4 regions of the Neobacillus sp. B4I6 genome follow, and region 1 is predicted to be linked to each of the others. Evidence: predicted binding sites of a transcription regulator. Region 1 holds the regulator's gene; each other region holds the start of a gene.
What was found. Region 1 encodes Rex, which represses fermentation and respiration genes when NADH is low (regulators of the CRP and FNR family bind a similar motif). Its sites were predicted from a motif close to TTGTGAAATATTTCACAA; they were not measured.

Region 1 (5,992 bases):
GATTCCGCCATTATCCCTATGTACTGATAATGCAGCGATGATTGCTGCTGCTGGAAGCGTGATGTTCGAAAAAGGAATTAGAGCAGACCTTTCCCTAAATGCCAACCCGGGACTGGATATCGAAATATACAATTAATAACTCTTCTGGATAAGAAGAGTTTTTTTGTTGATAAGATTTTATAAAAATGCAGATCAAAAACTGGTGAATGTGGATAAGTGGGGTGTTTTCTGTGTATAATGTGGATAAGTCAGGTCTTTGTTGTGGATAATGTGGAAAAGTAAAAATAACATTGAAACTGTCCTGTTTGTAATGTGAATAAGAATGTGGAAAAGTGTATAACTTAATGAATTATTGCCTTCATATCAAAATTTGTCGATAAATGTCATAATAAACAAAAAACCAGGCCAATGCCTGGTTTTTGCATAATTATTCAGCCAGCTCTGCCCATTCTTCCATTAAGTGCTCGAGTTCAGACTTTGCCTTTTCATTTTTTATGTTGATTTCCAACACTTTTTCATGATTTTGAAAAATGTCTGGTTCGCATAATTGCTGCTCGAATTCTTGAATTTGCTCTTCTAGCTCTTCAATTCTTTGTTCCATTTCTTCTAATTTCCTTTTGCGCTGACGCTCTTGTTTTTTACTTTCCTTATCCTGTTGATAAGAGTTTTTCTCAAAAGCATCTGTTTGTGCTGCTTTTTTAGCAGTTGCGGCTAGCGCTAGTGCTGCAAGTTCTTCCTGTTCTAGTTTCTTCTCTAAATAATAATCATAATCCCCGAGGAATTCTGTACTTCCATGACGACTAAGTTCTAAGACCTTTGTGGCAATCCGGTTAATAAAATACCTGTCGTGTGAGACAAACAATATCGTGCCCGGGTAATCGATTAATGCATTCTCTAGAACTTCCTTACTATCTAAGTCAAGGTGGTTGGTAGGCTCGTCCAAAATTAAGACATTTGCTTTCTCCAACATCAGTTTAGCTAAAGCTAGACGGGCTTTTTCACCCCCGCTTAAGGTGGAAACTATTTTTAAGACATCATCACCAGAAAATAAGAAATTACCGAGCACCGTACGTATTTCTTTTTCATTTTTTAGTGGATAGTCATCCCAGAGTTCATTTAAGACCCGCTTATTGGAGGTCAATTCAGCTTGCTCCTGGTCGTAATAACCAATCTGAAGGTTTGTCCCATAGAGTATGGTTCCCTCCAGAGCAGGCAACTTTTTGATAATTGTCTTTAAAAGTGTTGATTTGCCGATACCATTCGGTCCAACCAATGCGGTACTTTCACCTTTATAGGCCCGAAATGAAATGGACTCTGAAACCTTATCACCTTCGTACCCAACAGCGAGTGAATCCACTGTTAAAACGTCATTGCCGCTTTGTTTTTCAATTTCAAACGAGAAGGAAGCAGACTTTTCATCGCCTAATGGACGATCCATCATCTCCATCTTTTCTAGCTTTTTACGACGGCTTTGGGCACGTTTAGTCGTCGAAGCGCGCGCTAAATTCCGGTTGATAAAGTCTTGGAGATCAGCGACCTCTTGCTGTTGTTTTTCGAAAAGCTTTAAATCACGCTCATAATTTGCGGCCTTTTGATCAAGGTAAGAACTATAGTTGCCTGTAAACCTTTGGATTTGCTTACGGGATACTTCATAAACTTGAGTAACAACTTTATCTAAAAAATAGCGGTCATGGGAAACGATCAAAATCGCCCCATGATAACTTTGTAAATATTGCTCCAGCCAGGAAAGCGTATCAATATCAAGGTGGTTTGTGGGCTCATCCAATATTAAGATATCAGGCTTGGTTAACAAAAGTTTACCAAGGGCAAGACGGGTTTTCTGCCCGCCGCTTAAACTAGATATCATCAAGGATTTGTCATGGAAATTTAACCCATGAAGGACAGAGCGCATCTCTGCCTCATATTGATACCCTCCCTGTTCTTTAAATTTCACCTGAAGATGATCGTACTCTTTTAGGATTCTTTCGTACCTTCCACCGTCTTCAAAAACAAGAGGATCAGCCATTTGTTCTTCAAGAGTGCGGAGTTGTTTTTCCATTAATCGCAGCGGTTCAAAAACCGTCAGCATTTCATCCCATATGGATAATGATGATTCTAACCCCGTATTTTGAGCTAAATAGCCAATTGTCACTTCTTTCGGCTTGATAATTTCTCCGCCATCATGCGACAAGTGTCCGGCAATAATCTTCAATAATGTCGATTTTCCCGCCCCATTGCGTCCAACAAGAGCAACACGGTCCCGAGTTTGTAATTCGAGCTTAATATTCGATAAAATAAGGTCAGCACCATAATATTTTTGTAATTGATTAACCTGTAGCAAAATCATTCTCATTCACCTCTATTACATAGGATTAGTGTACCTTATTCCCGGTATGTCGGCAATAAACTGCTCGCCATATTAGCGGAGTAAGGGTCCTAAATCGTCAAGAAATGTAATATTTAGTTCAAAGTTTCACACACATATAAGGTAAAATAGTGTATGATTTGATGGGAGGATTTTTTATATGGCAGAATTTACGCATTTTAATGAAGAAGGCAGAGCAAAAATGGTCGACGTCAGTGATAAGCCGGAAACGGCACGTACGGCGCTTGCTCATTCCAGCATTACCGTTAGTAAAGAAATTTATGATAAAATAACTAATAATGAGATGAAGAAGGGCGATGTCTTAGCAGTGGCCCAGGTAGCAGCTGTCATGGCAGCAAAGAAGACATGGGATTTGATTCCAATGTGCCATCCGATTCCATTATCAGGTGTTAATATTTCTTTCTCTTGGGAACAGGATAAGGATGAGAACTATCAATTATATATTGCTGCAGCCGTTAAAACGAAGGGGAGCACAGGCGTAGAAATGGAAGCGTTAACAGCGGCATCCGCATGTGCCTTAACAGTTTATGATATGTGTAAAGCCGTTGATAAAGGTATGGTAATTGGACCGACGTATCTTGTCGAAAAAACGGGCGGTAAAAACGGTGATTTTAAAAGAGATGAAAGAGTTAAATAAATTTTTAACTAAACCATTCATGGGGTGTGGGAGATTATGAGTAATGAAACAACGAAAATACCACAGGCGACAGCAAAACGGCTGCCCCTCTATTATCGATTTCTAAAAAACCTGCATAGTTCCGGCAAGCAAAGGGTCTCTTCAGCGGAATTGAGTGAAGCAGTAAAGGTAGACTCAGCAACGATTCGCCGCGACTTTTCCTATTTCGGTGCGTTAGGGAAAAAGGGCTATGGGTATAATGTTAATTACTTAATATCCTTCTTTCGTAAGACCTTAGATCAGGATGAATTAACTAAGGTTGCCTTAATAGGAGTCGGAAATCTTGGCACTGCCTTTTTAAACTATAACTTTTTAAAAAATAATAACACAAAAATAGAATGCGCCTTCGATGTGGATCCCGACAAAATGGGAACCATGATTCGCGAGGTACCCGTTCATCCTATGGATGATTTAGAGAAGGTTTTATCAGAAACTAATATTTCAGTGGCGATATTAACGGTTCCGGCTCCTGCCGCACAAATGATAACCGATCGACTGGTCAAAGCGAATGTAAAAGGAATCTTAAATTTCACTCCAGCAAGGTTAAATGTTCCACCATTAATAAGGGTCCATCATATTGACTTGGCAGTGGAGCTTCAATCGCTAGTCTACTTTTTAAAGCATTATCCAACGGTGGAAATAGATGAAGAATAATTAGTTAAAAAGGCTTTCCACAAAATTTGTGGAAGGCCTTTTGTATGATTAAATCCCTGCTTTTTTTAATTACATAATCTATAAAAATACTTTCTTATGCACTAAGATGTAGGTAGATGAAATGCAAGCGGTTACTAACCGGGAAGTGGGGGAAATTCAATGTCAATTTTACGAGATGAAGCATTAAAAATGCACAAGGAACACCAAGGCAAGGTTGGGATTTATTCTAAGGTGGCAGTACATAATGCAAAAGATTTAAGCCTAGCGTATTCACCAGGTGTGGCAGAGCCATGTTTGGACATTTATGCAGACGAAAATAAAGTTTATGATTATACCTCGAAGGGCAATCTTGTCGCAGTTGTATCCAATGGGACAGCAGTCCTGGGGCTTGGAAATATTGGACCAAAAGCTGCGATGCCTGTGATGGAAGGAAAGGCCGTGTTATTCAAATCGTTCGCAGATGTTGACGCCTTTCCCATCTGCTTGGCCACCACTGACACAGACCAGATCGTAGAAACCGTCAAGCTGCTAGAACCAACATTTGGCGGAGTGAACTTGGAGGATATTGCTGCGCCGCAATGCTTTGAAATTGAAGACCGCCTCCGCAAAGCCTGCGAGATTCCTGTTTTTCATGATGACCAGCATGGAACTGCGATTGTAACAGCCGCTGGTCTAATCAACGCGTTAAAATTAGCGGATAAAAAAATTGAAGATATACGTGTTGCAGTAAACGGAGCAGGTTCAGCTGGAGTAGCGATTGTTAAGCTCCTGCTGCATATGGGCGTGAAGGATGTTATTTTATGTGATACAAAAGGAATTATTTATGAAGGCCGTCCGTTCGGAATGAATCGATTCAAAGATGAAATGGCGCAAATGACAAATCGCGAGCAAAAACAAGGAACGTTAGCGGATGCGCTTATTGACGCCGATGTGTTTGTGGGGGTATCAGCAGCCGGGGCCGTTACAAAGGAAATGGTTAGCACTATGCACCGTGACCCGATTATCTTTGCCATGGCCAACCCGGTACCGGAAATTATGCCCGATGCGGCCAAAGAAGCAGGGGCTCTTGTAGTGGGTACAGGACGTTCTGATTTTCCGAACCAGGTTAATAATGTGCTTGCTTTCCCAGGCATTTTCCGCGGCGCCTTAGATGTCCGTGCCAAGGAAATCAACGAGGAAATGAAGCTTGCTGCGGTCTATGCAATTGCTGGTTTAATTTCAGAGGTTGAGCTCCATGCCGATTATGTCATTCCAGATCCATTTGACCCTCGGGTCGCAGCACAGGTAGCAACCGCGGTTGCGTATACTGCAATGGAAACAGGGGTAGCCCAAAGAATTATCAATGTTGAGGAAATTAAGCAGCGCCTATCAGCATTAGAAGAAGCAAAACAACCAGTGCATGTTTAGGTCGAGTAAAATTTAGCTTTTAAGGGAGGACTATCTCAATCTAGTTGAGGTAGTCTTTCAAATTTTGGGAATTAGGGCATAATTCCGATATACCTTTTAAATTTTTAGTACAATAATGAATGATAGTTTTTTTCTTTTTTAAATCAGCCTATATGACCCCGTCCTTAGGTAAGTAATAAAACATTTCCTAGAAGGACATCTAGGGTTTTGCAATCGGAGGGGATGAAGTTGGCGATTGTGCTGACGATGTTTGTGCTTGGGATTTTATTAGGATTTGTCGGGGCGGGCGGCTCTGGCTTTATTATTGCCATCTTAACAGTTATTTTTGGAGTACCAATACATATGGCGTTAGGGACATCACTAGCAGCGATGGTGTTTACTAGCATGTCAGGTGCCTACAGTCATTTTCGTCAAGGAAATATCTCAATTAAAACCGGTTTAATCGTCGGCGGATTTGGGGCAGCTGCCTCCTATTTAGGTTCAAAGCTAGCCAGTTTGATTCCGATCCATTCTTTGCATTGGTTGACAGCGGGGATGTTATTTTTGTCGGCTGTGATCTTGGTTGTCCGCTTATTTATTGTCCAAAAAATAAAGGTAAACAACAAAAAAGTGAACCCTGGCAACCTGCTTCTCATTAAGAAAGCGGCAGTTGTCGGGTTGGTTACCGGATTGTTGTCTGGTACATTTGGGATAGGTGCTGCGCCGTTCATTCAAATCGGATTGCTGGTCATCATGGGACTTTCGCTTAAACAATCAGTGGGTACAACAATGCTCGTTATTTTGCCGATCGCTTTAGCAGGAGGAATCGGCTACTATTTCGAAGGATACCTGAATTTAACCCTGTTAGTTGAAGTGGTAGGAGGAACGAT
Region 2 (5,992 bases), 430 kb from region 1:
CGATCCACGGAACCCATGTGGCCGGTATTATTGCGGCAAATGGAAAAATAAAAGGCGTTGCCCCGGAGGCAAAAATTGTTGCGTACCGCGCGCTAGGGCCGGGCGGGGGAGGGACCACCGAGCAGGTGCTCGCGGCGATTGATCAGGCAATTAAGGATAAAGTGGATGTCGTCAATCTCTCGCTCGGAAATGATATCAACGGGCCCGACCTGCCAATCAGCCTTGCCCTCAACCGCGCCGTTGATCGCGGAATCGTTGCCGTAGCGGCTTCTGGTAATTCCGGGCCAAATGTTTGGAGTGTTGGCTCACCTGGAACCGCCTCCAAAGCGATATCGGTAGGAGCATCGACCCCAACTTTGGAGACGCCCTATCTATTAATAGAAGGAAGTCGGGATAAACTCCAGATTGAACCGCTCGAAGGCTCAGCCAAGTGGGCGCTCGACCGCTCCGCTGATCTTGTCGATGGCGGCATCGGCAGACCAGACGAATTGAAAAATATTGAAGGGAAAATTGCCCTCATCAAAAGAGGGGTCTTAACTTTTTCAAAAAAAGCAGAAAATGCGAAGCGGGCAGGGGCAAAAGCGGTGCTCATCTACAACAATATGAGCGGCGGCCGTTTCATGGGAAACCTCGACATGCAAATGTCGATCCCAGTCGGGGCCATCTCGAAGGAAGACGGGGTTATATTACAAAAAGCCTTAAAAAAACAAACCACCTCGGCTCGGGTCACGGTCAGCGAGGATTTGGACCGGCTTGCTGACTTTAGCTCGCGGGGTCCGGTGACGGGGACGTGGGAAATCAAACCGGATATTGTTGCCCCCGGGGTAGCCATTAATTCGACGATTCCGGGCGGCTATTTGTCGCTCCAAGGGACGAGTATGGCGGCGCCGCACGTCGCTGGGGCCTGCGCATTAATTAAGCAGGCCCATCCGGACTGGACGCCCGAACAAATCAAAGCGGCCCTGATGAACACGGCAAAACCGCTCGCAAAGTCTAATAGCGTTGACCGTACGGCGACCATCCCGAACGGAGCCGGACGTAAGACCACTACCATCAACGGCCGAACCCTTGGGACACAGAGGGAACCCGCCTACTACCGCACCTTTGAACAGGGGGCAGGCAGAATCCAGGTCGACGAAGCGATCCAAGCCACCACACTCGTCACACCGAGCAGTATCCGGTTTGGGAAATTTACGGAACAGAGTGACGTCCATAAAGCGTATTTGCATGTCGAAAATACAAGCCAGCAAGACCAGCGTTATTCGTTTGATATCCCGCCGTATGTCGATGGGCTGGAATGGCGGCTGCCGCTTTCGTTTACGCTCGAACCTCAGCAAACAAAGGACATAACGGTCGAGTTAACGGTGGACCCGCAGGTGTTTAAAGGGAAAATTCATGACGGATATCTCCGCTTGCAGGCGGGCGGGGCATCAGTTCGCATTCCCTATCTCTATGTTTTAGAAGAACCGGACTATCCACGTGTCATGGGCTTTGATTTTGCCGAAGGCGACAAACCAGGGCAGTACCGCTATGAGGTGTATTTGCCAGGCGGGGCGGAGGAATTTGGGATTGCCTTGTTTAACCCGGAGGATTATCGGTTTGTCGGCTATTTAGATACGATTACCAATGTGAAAAAGGGACTTGTTCGCAAGGACATCCCAGACGACCATCTACCAACAAACGGGACCTATTTAGTAAAGGTTTTTGCCAAAAAGGCCAGCAAAGAGGACCATATCCAACGGATGATCACGATTGAGAGGAAAGAAAACTAAATAGCAATTTTGAGAAAAGACCTTGTCCACACCAAGACATGGTCTTTTTAACAAAATCATAATAAAAGTTCATAATATTGTACCATTAGTATAATTATAATTGTTCACAAAATAGACACAAAATGAACAAAATTCCTTCACAATTTACTCTACAATAAGATTGTTGAGTAAATTCCAAATTGGAAAATACTTCAGGAAATAGTTTGTGGCATAATTCACGTAATTTCATTGACATTGACAGGGTGCTATTGTATGCTAACTAAGGGTGTAAATGATAGGGTTTTCATGTAAATAAATCTATCTAAAGATAGTATTTAGGCTATGGAATTTACTTTTTGCCCGATTGACATTCTCTCAGAGTGAGGATGTGTTATATGCGTAAAAACAACCGCAACCCATTACAAGCTATGGCTTTAATGTCCGCAATCGTCTCCCAATTAGTAGGTTCCATTCTAATAGGTATTTTCTCAGGCAGATGGCTGGATCAGCATTGGGGTACCGAACCAATTTTCTTAATAATCGGACTGCTTATAGGTCTTGGAGGTGGTACCTATTCCATGCTTCTTTCAATCCGCCATTTCTATTCAGGAGATAAATAACTATGCCAGATTTCAGAGTAATGTTCAACAGGCAGCGCAAATGGATTTTTTACTTGTTGTCCATTTATGTTCTAGGCTGGGGCTTCACCTCGTACCAAACCATATTTCTAGGGCTGATTCTTGGGACATGCTTTAGTTATCTAAATCTTTGGATACTAGTTAGAAAGACGGAAAGCTTTGATAAAAAGGTAACAGAGGGCAAAAAGCCCAAGTCCTTAGGTTCACTTTCGAGGATGGCTGTGGCGGGAATTGCTGCGTTAATCGCATTAAGATACCCAGAGCAATTCGATATGATTAGTTTAGTGATAGGATTAATGACATCCTATATTGTCATTATGATAGATTATTTTTACCATGCATTGCATGTACATAAATGAAGCGGAAGCGAGGTGAGTTTACATGCATCATGAGGTTCCAGAGTTTAAATTTATGGGCCTTTGGTTTAACGGCGCAAATATGCTGATGATCACAGTAGCAAGTCTAATTGTTTTCCTAATTGCTGTCCTTTCCACACGAAAGCTGGCAATGAAACCTACAGGGATGCAAAACTTTTTTGAATGGGTAATGGACTTTGTTAAAGGGATCATCAACAGCACGATGGATTGGAAAGATGGCGGGAGATTCCACATCCTTGGGATTACATTAATTATGTATGTTTTTGTATCCAATATGCTAGGTCTTCCATTTGCGATTGTGGTGGATGAAAAGCTATGGTGGAAATCACCAACAGCCGATCCAATCATCACTTTAACACTAGCAGTTATGGTTCTGGCGCTATCCCATTATTATGGCGTCAAGCTAAAAGGTGTCAAAGGCTATGCAGAAGGTTTCTTCAGTCCAATGAAATTCTTATTTCCATTGAAGATCATTGAAGAATTTGCCAATACGCTGACTCTTGGTCTGCGTCTATATGGTAACATTTACGCGGGTGAGTTGCTTCTATCACTATTAGCAACAGGCTTAGCACATCAAGGAATAGCTGGTACCATTGCAGCTGTGCCGCTAACATTGGTATGGCAAGGGTTCTCTATTTTCGTTGGTACGATTCAAGCTTATATTTTCACAATGTTAACAATGGTTTACTTGGCTCATAAAGTGAGTCACGACCATTAATAATACACCGTTCATTTTTATGAACAAAATAAAAAATTAATTGATGTTTTATACATTTAAGGAGGAAAAAAGTAATGACAGGATCAATTGGTGTTTTAGCAGCAGCAATCGCAATCGGTTTAGCAGCAGTAGGTGCAGGTATTGGTAACGGTCTTATCGTAGGTCGTACAGTAGAAGGTATCGCTCGTCAACCTGAACATCGTGGTTTGCTTCAAACAACTATGTTTATCGGGGTTGCGTTAGTAGAAGCATTACCGATTATCGGTGTAGTTATCGCGTTCATGGTATTAAACCGATAATAGTAGAAAAATTCCAGATGGCGATGATCAACAAATCCTCGCCATTCATTTATGTGTTTTTGCTATCGTTAAGCAACTCTTGAAAGGAGTGAACCGAGGGTGTTAACAAACAGTTTAGTATTAGCCACTGCTGCTGAAGGCGGCGGCCACATTAATACTGGAGATATTTTCTTCCAGCTTATCGTTTTTCTAGTATTGTTAGCCTTGCTCAAAAAGTTTGCATGGGGTCCATTAATGGGCATTATGAAGACGCGTGAAGAGCATATTGGTAGTGAAATTAGTGCGGCAGAAAACAGCCGTTTAGAAGCAGAAAAGATTTTACAAGAACAAAGAAATCTTTTAAAAGAAGCACGTAATGATGCGCAAAACTTAATCGAAAATGCCAAAAAGCAAGGTGAACTTCAACGTGAAGAAATCGTTGCGGCATCTCGTACAGAAGCTGAACGCGTCAAAGAAGCAGCAAAGCTTGAAATTGAGCAGCAAAAAGAAAAAGCTGTTGCCGCTATTCGTGAACAGGTTGCCTCTCTATCTGTATTAATTGCTTCTAAAGTAATTGAAAAGGAATTAACTGCAGCAGATCAGGAGCAACTCATTAACGAATATATTAAAGAGGCAGGAGAAGAGCGATGAGTAACTCAATGGTAGCAAAACGCTACGCGTTGGCTCTTTTCCAAATTGCGAAAGAGACTCAAGCGCTCGGAGTTATTGAAGAAGAACTTCGTGTAGTGAAGGAAGTTGTACAATACAATCCTGAATTAAAAAATATCTTAAATTCTTCTAAGCTTTCAATTGAAGAGAAAAAAGAAATCATTAAAGCATCTTTCGCAACAGTAAATGTAAATGTATTAAATACAATGTTGATCTTAATCGACCGCCACCGTGAAGACCAAATCGTTGACGTGGCAAATGAATTTTTAGAGCTGGCAAATGATGAGATGGGCATTGCCGAGGCGAAAGTTTACAGCACCCGTGAATTAACGGATGCGGAACGCGAAGCAATCTCGTCTGTATTTGCAGCAAAAGTGGGCAAAAAGTCCCTAAAAATTGAAAATATCGTAGATTCCAATCTGCTTGGCGGTATCCGCCTTCGCATTGGAAATCGTATATATGACGGGTCATTAAGAGGAAAACTCGATCGTTTAGAACGTAAATTGTTAAGCTAGATTCGAAAGATTAGGGGTGAAACTCATGAGCATCAAAGCTGAAGAAATTAGTGCCCTGATAAAAAAGCAAATTGAAAACTATCAGGCGGAAATTCAAGTGACTGATGTCGGTACAGTTATCTCAATCGGTGACGGTATCGCACGTGTTCATGGCCTCGACAATGTCATGGCTGGAGAACTTGTTGAATTTTCAAACGGCGTTATGGGTATGGCACAAAACCTTGAAGCAAATAACGTTGGTATTATCATTCTCGGACCTTTCACTGAAATCAAAGAAGGTGACGAGGTTCGCCGTACAGGACGCATCATGGAGGTTCCAGTTGGTGAGGAACTAATCGGACGCGTTGTCAACTCGCTTGGACAACCAGTAGATGGTATGGGTCCAGTCAATACAACAAAAACACGCCCAGTAGAAGCAGTTGCTCCAGGCGTTATGGCTCGTAAATCCGTTCATGAGCCATTACAAACAGGTATTAAAGCGATTGACGCCCTAGTGCCAATCGGACGTGGTCAACGTGAGTTAGTAATCGGTGACCGTCAAACTGGTAAAACATCTGTTGCGATTGATACCATTATCAATCAAAAAGGTCAAAACATGGTGTGTATCTATGTTGCGATCGGACAAAAAGAATCAACCGTTCGTAACGCGGTTGAAACGCTTCGTAAATACGGTGCGTTAGAATACTCAATCGTTGTAACTGCATCTGCATCACAACCGGCTCCGTTGCTTTACCTAGCTCCATATGCGGGCGTATCAATGGCTGAAGAGTTTATGTATGCTGGCAAGCACGTATTGATCGTATATGATGATCTTTCTAAACAAGCAGCTGCCTACCGTGAGCTTTCCTTGCTGCTTCGTCGTCCTCCAGGTCGGGAAGCCTATCCAGGGGATGTTTTCTACTTGCACAGCCGCTTACTTGAGCGTGCTGCAAAAATTAACGATACACTTGGTGCTGGTTCAATCACTGCGCTTCCGTTCATTGAAACGCAAGCAGGCGACGTTTCAGCGTATATCCCAACAAACGTTATCTCAATTACTGATGGAC
Region 3 (5,992 bases), 390 kb from region 1:
TCCTCCATCCACATCAAACCGCCGCCAGCACCACAGCACATCGCTTTCTCTCTGTTCCGCTCCATTTCAATCAACTTCACGCCCGGAATAGATTTAAGAATCTCACGTGGTGCATCATAGACATCATTGTAACGGCCTAAGTAACAAGAATCATGGAAAGTGATCGTTTCATCAACCGAATGTTTCGGCACAAGCTTGCCATCGCGAACTAGCTCATATAAAACCTCGGTATGATGGAACACTTCGACATCCGTTAAGCCAAAATCAGGGTATTCATTTTTGAAAATATTATAAGCATGCGGGTCAATTGTGACGATTTTCTTGACTTCTGCTTTTTCAAATTCCTCAATATTTTTCGCTGCCAAGTCTTGGAACAAGAATTCATTGCCGAGACGGCGCGGTGTGTCACCAGAATTTTTCTCTTTGTTGCCAAGAATCGCAAATTTCACGCCTGCTTCGTTCAGCAGCTTCGCAAACGATAAGGCAATCTTTTGGCTGCGATTATCGTAAGAGCCCATGGCTCCTACCCAGAAAAGGTATTCAAATTCTTCGCCGGCTTTATTCATCTCTTTCACAGTTGGCACATGAACATCTTCGCGGGCCTCACGCCAAGTTTCACGTTCCTTTCGGTTCAAGCCCCATGGATTGCCTTGGCGTTCAATATTCGTCATCGCACGCTGGGCATCGGCATCCAATTTCCCTTCGGTTAAAACCAAATAACGGCGCAGGTCAATAATTTTATCGACATGCTCATTCATGACTGGACATTGGTCTTCACAATTTCGGCACGTTGTACATGCCCAAATTTCTTCTTCGGTAATGACATCGCCAATTAAGCTCGGGCTATAAGCTAATGCGGCAGCGGATTCCTGTGCGCCTTGACCTGCAGATGCAAGCGCCAGTTGATTTCCCTTCGTATTCGCAAATGCAATCGTTGGCACCCACGGCTGTTTCGAGGTAACCACAGCACCGTGGTTCGTTAAGTGATCACGAAGTTTGACAATTAAGTCCATCGGTGACAGCATTTTGCCAGTACCCGTTGCCGGACACATATTCGTACAGCGGCCGCATTCAACACATGCATAAAAATCGATCATTTGGTGCTGCGTAAAGTCTTCTATTTTTCCAACCCCAAACGTTTCTTGGGATTCATCTTCAAAATCAACTTTTTTCAACTTTCCTGGTTTATCTAAACGGTTAAAATAAACATTCGCTGGTCCAGCAATTAAGTGAGCATGTTTGGACTGCGGTACATACACTAAGAACGTTAACAAGAATAATAAGTGCGCCCACCAGGCAATGTAAAAAATTACAATGGAGGCGGTTTCATTTATCCCTGAAAAGATCAGCGAAATCAGCGAGGCTACCGGTTCTGTCCATGAAGCTTCTTCCCCATGCCAGATCAGACTCATTCCGTTGCCAAGTAAAACAGAAAGCATTAAACCACCAATAAATATAAGGACAAGACCGGATTTAAAGTTCCGCTTCAAGCGGACTAATTTTTCCACATAGCGGCGGTAAAAAGCCCAAATGACAGCCACTAAGATCATCAGTGTGACAAGCTCTTGGAAAAAAGTGAACCCTGCATAAAGAGGTCCAAGCGGCAAATGTGCCCCAGGTTTAATCCCTTTGATAATAAAATCAATCGCACCAAATTGGACCAGAATAAAGCCGTAGAAGAACATGACGTGCATGATCCCGCTTTTCTTATCCTTCAGCAGTTTCTTTTGGCCAAACACATTGACCCAAATTTTTTGAAGCCGCTCTTTCACATTGTTATCAAACTCAACCTTTTTACCGAGTTTAATAAATTCAATTCGGGTTTTGACGACATACACAAACAGACTGACTGCGTAAGCGGTTACAACAAGAAATGCAATCAGGTTGACCCAGAGTAAACCATTCATACAAATGCCCCTTTCCGATAACTTCTAGAAAATAATTAATTTTCAGAATCTACACTTAACTCTATTATATTATGAATGAGCATTCAGTCAAATAGTTTTTGAAAAGTTTCTCTAACTTATAGAAATGACCGCTTTCGGAAAAACTAACAAAACTGATTGGAGGAAAGAATTCTGATGACGTTTGCACTCTTTTCGAGCGTACTTATTTTTCTCATCATTCTATGGCTTGTTTTAGATTTTATTTTAGGTAAAAGGAAGCATCTTTCCATTGTCAGTCGAAGAGAAACAGCCATCATTCATGGGAATTTTGATATTTTCACCCACGGAAAGAAGTTATTCGCCGACTATTTCCATGAACTGCGGAACGCGAAAAAGCATATTCATGTGCTATTTTATATTGTTAAAGACGATGCGATTAGTCAGGAGTTTTTCTCTATTTTAAAAGAAAAGGCCCAGGCCGGGGTGGAAGTTCGGCTGCTTATTGACCGGCTTGGCAGCTGGAAGGTGAGGAAGGAGGCCGTTAATTCTTTGCAGGAGGCGGGTGTTCGATTTGCTTTTAGCAATACAATCAGGCTCCCCTTCCTTTTTTATTCTTCTCAGATTCGAAATCACCGCAAGATTACGATTATTGACGGGGAAATTGGGTATCTTGGCGGTTATAACGTTGGGAAGGAATATATTGACGAAGAGCCTTCCTTGGGGATCTGGCGCGATTACCATTTAAAAATTACCGGCCGGAGCGTAAATTTTTTACAAAGTGAGTTTTTGCTTGATTGGCACGAGTATGCGGGGGAAGATATTATGGGGAATCCGGCCTATTTTCCGCCCCTGGCTGATGGTCCTGTCCGCCATCAGTTTGTTCCAACGGAAGCCAATCAATTAGAGCAAAATTATCTTCGTCTGATTCAAAAAGCAACCCATTCGATGATCATTGGCACTCCCTACTTTATTCCATGTCATAAGATTTTGGCCGAGTTACTTGCAGCCATAAAACGCGGGGTTCAGCTTTCTGTCATCGTCCCGTATACCGCTGACCACCTGCTTGTCCAAGAGGCCTCGTTCCGTTATTTACGGAAGCTGATGCGGGCGGGGGCGGCCGTTTATCAATATAAAAAAGGCTTTTATCATGCCAAAACACTCGTTATTGATGACAAACTGTGTGACATCGGCACCGCCAATTTTGATAAACGAAGCATGTATTTAAACAAGGAAATCAATTGCTATATTTATGACCCTGCCTTTATCGAGCGCTTGATGGATATTCTCAAAAAGGACATCGATGACTCAGAACCTCTGACATTAGCTGAACTTAACAAACCGAACCCTGTCCGCTCCATCAAAGAAGGCATCGCCGCGGCCGTTTCCTATTTTTTATAAGAAAGGAGTTTGTCTATGAAGATTCGGTTTGGGTATGTTTCGCATGCGATAAGCTTATGGGATGCTTCGCCCGCAAAGACGCTGACATTTACTCGTTATCAGCAGTTAAGCACCGGGGAACGGCAGGAAAAATTGCTTGATGTGACGAAGCAAAATCTGGACCACACCCTCAGGATGCTCTACTACAATATTGCTCATCAACTTGAATTGTATCGAATGTCTAGTTCGATTGTCCCGCTAGCGACCCATCCCGAAGTGAACTGGGACTTTGTGACCCCCTTTCATTCGTTGTGGCAGGAAATTGGTGAACTGGTTAAAAGGAAAGAGCTGCGGGTGAGTTTTCATCCGAATCAATTTACCTTGTTTACCTCACCGCAAACGAAAATTACCGATAATGCCGTAGTCGATATGAGCTACCATTATCGAATGTTTGAAGCGATGGGACTGGAGCAGGAAGGACTGATTAATATCCATATCGGTGGTGCTTATGGTGATAAACGGAAAACTTTACCACGATTCCATCAAAACTTAACCAAGCTGCCAGCGCCGATTAAACGCGTGATGACGCTGGAAAATGATGATAAAACGTATAATGCTGAAGAAACGTTAGCCGCCTGTGAAAAGGAAACAATCCCATTTGTATTCGATTATCATCACCATATCTCCAATCTGTGTGAAACCGCGCTTGAGGATTTGCTGCCGCGGATTTTTCAGACGTGGAAGCATGCACGCCACATCCCGAAGGTACATATTTCCTCCCCCAAAAACGAAAAGGAATTCCGCTCACACGCTGATTTTGTTGACCCGGAATTTATCATGCCTTTTTTGAAAATGCTGCGCGAAATCGGTACGGATATTGATTTCATGATTGAGGCCAAAGCAAAGGATCAAGCCGCCCTGAAATTAATCGAAGATCTCAGCCGGATCCGCGGCTTTAAACGGGTCAGCGGCGGTGCTGTTGAGGTGAAATAGACTAACCGCTGGGTCCCTGGGCTAGACACAATGAAAAAAGTCTTCGAACGACTTCGAAGACTCTTTTCTATTCCTCAATTAAGTTTAAAACAGGAACTTCCCGCTCATTGTCCGGGTCCGTTCTTGAGTATATTCGCGCCACTTGTGTGGCCTCATCGACATGTTGAATGATCACAGGCTTCCCCTCGTAAGTGACATTAAACATGTCGGCAGATTCGACGATCTCCTTCGCTCTTCCCACATTCATCCGCTTCATCCACTCCTCTCTCAAAGTTCCCTACTAGTATTTGCCTTTTATTAGGTAATATTCACAAATAGGGACAAGTTTACCTTGATAAATTTTGCCTGTTTTTCAGGTTACTGTCGGGTTTTGATCCTTTACTGTCCACTTTACTTAGTTTACTGTCCAGGTCTACGATTTACTGTCGACTTTATTCAATTTACTGTCCACTTTGAAAAATTTACTGTCCACTCCACCTAATTCCGAATATTCACATAACAACAACCACAATAAAAAGCCCCCTTAACCAAATAAGGGAGCCATCATCATTTACATTTTTTCAGGAGCTGAAACCCCAATCAACGCCAGCGCATTGCGGAGTGTAATCTGCACCGCTCGCACCAACGCGAGGCGTGCTTTAGTGCGCTCTACATTATCAAGGTCGAGCACCTTTTCCGCATTATAAAAACTATGGAACGTCGACGCTAAATCAAAGATATAGTTGGTAATCCGGTGTGGGACACGCTTCTGTGCAGCCTCGCCAACAGCCAACGGGAACTCACCAAGCTTCTTCAATAAATCCATTTCCTTTTCCGATGCCACTAACGAAAAATCCGCATCCGCATCAACGCGAACACCCTGCTCCTCACCAGAACGCAGAATACTAGAAATCCGTGCATGGGCATAATGCGCATAATAAACTGGATTTTCATTCGACTCCGACACCGCTAAATCCAAATCAAAATCCATATGCGTATCCGAGCTGCGCATCGCAAAGAAATAACGCGTCGCATCGAGGCCGACCTCATCAACCAAATCACGCATCGTGACCGCTTTCCCGGTCCGCTTACTCATCTTCATCTTCTCGCCATTTTTATAAAGGTGAACCAGCTGAATGATTTCCACCTCAAGCGCCTCGCGGCTAAACCCGAGCGCCTGAATCGCCGCCTTCATCCTTGGAATATATCCATGGTGATCCGCGCCCCAAATATTAATCAACTTCTCAAAGCCGCGGCCTAACTTGTCCTTATGGTAAGCAATATCCGGCGTCAAATACGTATACGATCCATCCTGCTTAATTAACACACGGTCCTTGTCATCGCCAAAGTCCGTCGAACGGAGCCAAGTCGCACCGTCTTCCTCATACACATAACCGCTCGCCCGCAATGCGGCCAACGCCTCATCAATTTTTCCATTTTTATAAAGAGACGTCTCCGAGTACCAGACATCAAAGCCCACGCGGAAATCCTCAAGGTCCTGCTTCAACTTCGCCATTTCATATTTCAGACCGTACTCACGGAAAAATTCCTGGCGCTCTTCAACGGAAATATGCACATACTTGTCGCCAAATTCTTCGGCCAAAGTTTTCCCAATGCCAATAATATCGGTACCATGGTAACCGCCCTCCGGCATTTCTTTTTCCAAACCAAGTGCCTGGAAATAACGTGCTTCCACCGACAGTGCCAGATTATTAATCTGGTTCCCAGCGTCATTAATATAGTACTCACGCGAAACA
Region 4 (5,992 bases), 3.5 Mb from region 1:
TTCCAGGGGAACTATCTGGGGGGCAAAAACAGCGCGTTGCGATTGCAAGGGCACTAGCCATGAATCCAAAAATAATGCTCTTTGACGAACCGACATCTGCACTTGACCCTGAAATGGTTGGTGATGTTTTAGAAGTAATGAAACAGCTTGCTATAGAAGGTATGACAATGGTTGTGGTTACCCATGAAATGGGTTTTGCTAGGGAAGTTGGCGATCGGGTCATCTTCATGGACGGTGGCTACATTGTTGAAGAAAATGAACCGAATGAGTTATTCAGTAACCCTCAGCATGAACGAACCCAAGCGTTTTTAAGCAAGGTACTTTAAACTACAATATGGTTTTCCAACTGAATTAGGAAAACATGTTTGCAAATCACATGTAATACATTTTTTTAATTGAGGCGTAGCATATATAAGCCATTAAATACTAGAGGATGAATGAATTTAGTATTTGATGGCTTATTTTTATTTTCTATATTAGTCCTTGTTGGAGAGGATACCTGTGATGTTTGAAAAATACCTGCGGTTTATTATTCCTATTTCGTTCTACTCCTAGATAACTCCATTGATTTAAAACCCACCGCTTTTGATATTCATTTTGAACAGAAATTTAAAAAGCAATGTTGTTTAATAAATGAAAGGATGGACAACCTATAAAAGTTATTTTTAACTTTTTCACAGGAGAGCAATTTAGTTAGTTTTTAACTTTACAACTGTAATATCATTAGGAGTGAGTTGAGTGAAAAGAGATAAAAGTGCTTACTTTCATTTACTACTTATCTTGATTGTAATTGCCGTTTTTAGTTGGTCAATCTATAAGCCAGCAGGATATTTAATATGGGCGATGGAAGTACTTCCTGCCATTGTGATATGTATGATCGTAGTTATTACCTATAATAAGTTTCGTCTTACTACGCTATCCTATATCATAATTGCCATTCTTTCGATTCTTACCTTCATTGGTGGTCATTATACTTACGCAAAGGTTCCACTTTTTACTTGGATAAAAGATTATTTTGAATTAAACCGAAACCACTATGATCGCTTTGGTCATTTCTTAAAAGGATTGTTTGCCATTGTAATAAGAGAAATATTAATTCGAAAAAGAGTGACTAAAAAAGGTCCTTGGTTAATTTCTGTGATATTAAGTTTTTCACTCGCAATTGGAGCTATGTATGAAATTATCGAATGGTTATCGACTAAATTAACAAAGAACAGAAAGACTTCCACTGAGTTTTTAGGAGCACAAGGTGATATTTGGGACGCACAGTGGGATATGTTGTTAACCTTTATTGGTTCAATCTTCGCGTTACTCATCTTATCAAAAGTACATAACAGGCTATTAGAAAAAATTAAGGGAATGAAATATAAGAAAGAAAGAGGGATTAGACCGTAACCCTCTTTCAAATAATGTTACAGTCACTAACTGTTCGTTTTCAATAACCGTACATATACAATCGATAACTTCATTTATTGAATGTTATTCTGATATAATAAAATAGTTGTAACCGTTTTCAGGTAATATAGTATTACACCAAATACATACCAATATTATCATTGGTAACCATTGTTATATAAGGACATAGTCCTATTTTTAGTAAAATTAATCACAATTCACAATTTGTTCAACACTTCACAAACTGTTATTCAAAATACATGTTATGATAAATCCATAAACAAACAAGGAGTGATAAGACATGATGGTATGTGAATGGAAAACCTTCTCTACAGATTCTGAAACTTATACCCTAGAAGTATTTGAAGAAGCAGTTGGGGATGAATTTGAGGCAATGTATCTTAAAGAAAATGAAGAAATCCCCGCCTATATTTGGACCGTAAATTACGTGGTTATTGTTAAAAAGTATTCGAAGGTTCTAACTGACATTTTATTTGAAAAGATTCCACGCAATCCAGTTTGTGAATAAAAATCAAGTAGAGTGTTATTATTTTTAGTAACAAATGTGAAATTTTTTACAAACATTACGATACATGCATCCAGAGAAAATACCAGCTTGATTGTGTATTATTTTTTAAAAATACTTGTGAAAAACTTCACAAATACTTAATCAAATGGAGGTATTACGATGGCAGTAGTAGAAAAGGCAGTTAAAGAAAATCAAACGGTAACACAAATGGTTAACGTTTTGGTGGAAAACGGTCTAAAAGCATTGAAAGAATTCCGAAGATTCGACCAAGAAATGATTAATAATATTGTTAAAGAAATGGCCTTGGCCGGTCTTGATCAGCATATGCCACTTGCAAAGCTAGCCGTTGAAGAAACAGGAAGAGGCGTGTACGAAGATAAAATCATCAAGAACATGTTTGCTACTGAATATGTCTATCATAATATCAAATATGATAAAACCGTTGGTATCATTAACGAAAATGAACATGAAGGAATGATTGAAATCGCGGAACCGGTTGGGGTGATTGCAGGAGTTACACCTGTAACCAATCCAACATCGACCACCATGTTTAAAGCACTCATTTCGATAAAAACAAGAAATCCAATCATTTTTGCCTTCCATCCATCAGCACAGAAATGCAGTAGTGAAGCAGCCAGAGTGCTTAGAGATGCAGCAATCAAGGCGGGTGCGCCAGAAAATTGCATTCAATGGATTGAAACACCGTCGCTTGAAGCAACTCAAGCCTTAATGAACCACTCAAAAATATCATTAATTCTTGCCACTGGTGGTGCGGGGATGGTTAAATCTGCTTACAGTTCAGGTAAGCCAGCACTCGGAGTTGGGCCAGGAAATGTCCCTTGTTATATTGAAAAAACAGCCAATCTTCATCAGGCAGTTAATGACTTAATTTTATCAAAAACGTTTGATAATGGAATGATTTGCGCCTCCGAACAAGCAGTCATTATTGATAAAGAAATATACGACGTTGTAAAACAAGAAATGATTGCAAATAATTGTTATTTTTTAAATGAAGAAGAAAAAGCGAAGGTTGAAAAATTAGTTATTAATGAGCAATCCTGTGCTGTTAATCCAGTAATTGTTGGGATGGCTGCTTCAAAGATTGCACAGTTAGCAGGAGTAAAGGTTCCTGATGATACAAAAATCCTTATTGCAGAATTAAAAGGTGTCGGACCAGGATACCCACTTTCAAGGGAAAAATTGAGCCCAGTGCTTGCTTGTTACAAGGTAAGTGGTCTTGAGGAAGGATTAAAACGGGCCGAAGAAATGCTGGAGTTCGGCGGGCTAGGTCATTCAGCTGTTATTCATACCACTGATCAAACAGTGATTAAGAAGTTTGGACTGCGGATGAGAGCGGGACGTATTATTGTCAACGCCCCATCTTCACAAGGTGCGATCGGTGATATCTACAATGCCTATATGCCGTCCTTAACCCTCGGATGTGGAACGTATGGTGGAAATTCTGTCTCTACAAATGTAGGTACTATTCACTTAATTAATATTAAAAAAGTGGCGAAAAGGAATATTAATATGCAATGGTTTAAAGTTCCATCTAAAATTTATTTCGAGAAAAATTCAACTCAATATCTTGCCAAAATGCCGAAAATTTCGAAAGCATTTATTGTTACCGACCCTGGAATGGTAAAATTAGGATATGTGGATAAAGTCCTTTACTATTTAAGAAAGCGTCAAGATTATGTTCACTGCGAAATTTTCTCAGAGGTTGAACCAGACCCATCGATTGAAACAGTGATGAAAGGTGCAGAAATGATGGCTAACTTCCAGCCAGATGTTATCATTGCGCTTGGCGGTGGTTCTGCAATGGATGCGGCTAAAGGAATGTGGCTGTTCTATGAACATCCAGATACAGAATTCTTTGGCTTGAAACAAAAGTTCTTAGATATTCGAAAACGAATTGTTAAATATCCGAATCTCGGCCAAAGGGCACAATTTGTGGCCATTCCTACCACCTCTGGAACAGGCTCGGAGGTAACGTCATTCTCGGTTATTACGGATAAAGAGGCCAATATTAAATATCCGCTTGCTGATTATGAATTGACTCCTGACGTAGCCATTATCGATCCGCAGTTTGTGATGACGGTGCCTAAACATATTACTGCTGATACGGGATTGGACGTGTTGACACATGCGATTGAAGCATTTGTATCCTGTATGGCCAATGATTTCACGGATGGCCTTGCAATAAAAGCAATCCAGCTTGTATTTGAATACCTGCCTAGAGCCTACAAAAACGGTCAGGATGAAGAAGCGCGCGAAAAGGTCCATAATGCTTCAACCATTGCCGGCATGGCCTTTGCAAATGCATTTTTAGGCATTAATCATAGTCTTGCACATAAGCTGGGAGCGGAATTCCATATCGCCCACGGACGGGCAAATGCTGTACTTATGCCACATGTGATTCGCTATAATGCGACTAAACCGAAGAAATTCACAGCCTTTCCGAAGTACAATCATTTCAAAGCTGACAAACGGTATGCTGAAATTGCTAGAATACTAGATTTACCTGCTGGTTCTACTGAGGAAGGTGTAGAGAGCCTCGTTCAAGCCATTATTAAATTGGCAAAGGAACTTGAAGTTCCAATGAGCCTTGAAGCAAATAATATAAATAAAATCGAGTTCGAAAGCAAGGTTGACTATTTAGCAGACCGGGCCTTCGAAGACCAATGTACCACTGCAAACCCTAAGCTTCCATTAGTAACAGAATTGGCTGAAATTTACCGCCAAGCCTATAAAGGGGTATAATAATCATTGCCAATACGAAAAATCAAACTAATTGGTTTTTCGTATTGGCTTTTTTTTGGCAGTGTTAAAGGTCATAGTTGATATGGTAACCTTGTTGATTGGATCGGAAGGCGCGAGACTCCTGCGGGAGTACGGGACAGGGGAGACCCCGCAGGCGCTTTAGCGCCGAGGAGGCTCCCCGAACCCGCCCGCGGAAAGCGAAGCGCCTGGAGAGGAAATCAATAAGCTAATTTAACATAGCCTTTATATTTTAGAAAGAAGGTGTATTTTGTGGGGTACAGAATTAAAGATGTGATGATTTCCGAGACAGATATTAAAGACAGAGTGAAGGAATTAGCCGAGCAAATTGAAAGTGATTTTAATAACGAAGCAATTATCCTCATCGTTGTCCTGAAGGGGTCGTTTGTTTTTGCTGCAGATCTGATTCGTGAGATGAAGGGGGAAATAAAAATTGATTTCATCTCGGTTTCCAGCTATGGAGATGAAACCGAGTCAACAGGAAAAGTAAGGTTATTGAAGGATCTTGATTCGAATATTACCAATCAGAATGTCCTCGTGGTTGAAGATATTATCGACAGCGGCCTGACATTACATTTCTTACGGGACCATTTAAAATCACACAAGCCAAAGGAAATTAAAATTTGTACATTGTTAGACAAGCCCGAAAGAAGAAAAGTCGATTTACCGGTGGATTATGTTGGCTTTGTAATCCCAGATGAGTTCATTGTCGGCTATGGGATTGACTATGCCCAAAAGTATAGAAATTTACCTCATATCTCCACTGTTGAAGAGTGTTAGGGATTGGGTTCTAAAACTTTTTTCGTGTGGGAAATTTTGCTATCTAATTAAACAATGATATACTTTTTAGTGTAAAACTGTTGCATGATGGAGGAATGAATAATGTATACTTCTATATCTGAATTTATTGAGGATTGGAATCAAGAAGCGGCTTCTACGCAAAAGGTTTTGGATGCTCTGACAGACGGTTCACTTCAACAAGCGGTGTCCCCAGATGATCGTACGTTAGGGAGAATCGCATGGCATGTCGTAACGAGTACACCTGAAATGCTTAACGAGTTCGGAGTTACGGTTGAAAATGTTGAAAACTCAAGTACGGTTCCGTCATCAGCAAAAGGAATAGCGGACACCTTTCGCAAGGTTAGTGAAGACACTATGGACGCTGTCAAGAAGCAGTGGACAGATGCATCCTTAAAAGAAATGAAAAATGTCTTCGGGATGGATATGCAAAAAGCAGTAACACTTTCTCTTTTAATCAAACACATCATTCATCACCGCGGACAAATG

Region 2: the regulator Rex is predicted to act here: its motif matches at 1,976-1,993, upstream of QF028_RS28885 (AtpZ/AtpI family protein).
Region 3: the regulator Rex is predicted to act here: its motif matches at 2,004-2,021, upstream of QF028_RS28720 (4Fe-4S dicluster domain-containing protein).
Region 4: the regulator Rex is predicted to act here: its motif matches at 2,040-2,057, upstream of adhE (bifunctional acetaldehyde-CoA/alcohol dehydrogenase).

Annotation. Positions count from the first base shown of each region.
Region 1 is NZ_JBNPWB010000002.1:4,963,244-4,969,235, reverse strand. Features, by position in the region: gene tsaD (tRNA (adenosine(37)-N6)-threonylcarbamoyltransferase complex transferase subunit TsaD) at 1-136, shown strand, start outside; gene QF028_RS26620 (ABC-F family ATP-binding cassette domain-containing protein) at 428-2,347, opposite strand; gene moaC (cyclic pyranopterin monophosphate synthase MoaC) at 2,526-3,023, shown strand; gene QF028_RS26610 (redox-sensing transcriptional repressor Rex) at 3,060-3,716, shown strand; gene QF028_RS26605 (NAD(P)-dependent malic enzyme) at 3,876-5,123, shown strand; gene QF028_RS26600 (sulfite exporter TauE/SafE family protein) at 5,352-5,992, shown strand, end outside.
Region 2 is NZ_JBNPWB010000002.1:5,395,433-5,401,424, forward strand. Features, by position in the region: gene QF028_RS28880 (S8 family serine peptidase) at 1-1,772, shown strand, start outside; gene QF028_RS28885 (AtpZ/AtpI family protein) at 2,147-2,371, shown strand; gene QF028_RS28890 (ATP synthase subunit I) at 2,374-2,748, shown strand; gene atpB (F0F1 ATP synthase subunit A) at 2,771-3,484, shown strand; gene atpE (F0F1 ATP synthase subunit C) at 3,559-3,783, shown strand; gene atpF (F0F1 ATP synthase subunit B) at 3,883-4,413, shown strand; gene QF028_RS28910 (F0F1 ATP synthase subunit delta) at 4,410-4,946, shown strand; gene atpA (F0F1 ATP synthase subunit alpha) at 4,972-5,992, shown strand, end outside.
Region 3 is NZ_JBNPWB010000002.1:5,355,139-5,361,130, reverse strand. Features, by position in the region: gene QF028_RS28720 (4Fe-4S dicluster domain-containing protein) at 1-1,907, opposite strand, end outside; gene cls (cardiolipin synthase) at 2,082-3,284, shown strand; gene uvsE (UV DNA damage repair endonuclease UvsE) at 3,300-4,256, shown strand; gene QF028_RS28705 (H-type small acid-soluble spore protein) at 4,324-4,512, opposite strand; gene argS (arginine--tRNA ligase) at 4,807-5,992, opposite strand, start outside.
Region 4 is NZ_JBNPWB010000002.1:1,474,672-1,480,663, forward strand. Features, by position in the region: gene QF028_RS09405 (amino acid ABC transporter ATP-binding protein) at 1-326, shown strand, start outside; gene QF028_RS09410 (DUF2238 domain-containing protein) at 739-1,395, shown strand; gene QF028_RS09415 (hypothetical protein) at 1,697-1,924, shown strand; gene adhE (bifunctional acetaldehyde-CoA/alcohol dehydrogenase) at 2,084-4,687, shown strand; gene hpt (hypoxanthine phosphoribosyltransferase) at 4,958-5,485, shown strand; gene QF028_RS09430 (DinB family protein) at 5,588-5,992, shown strand, end outside.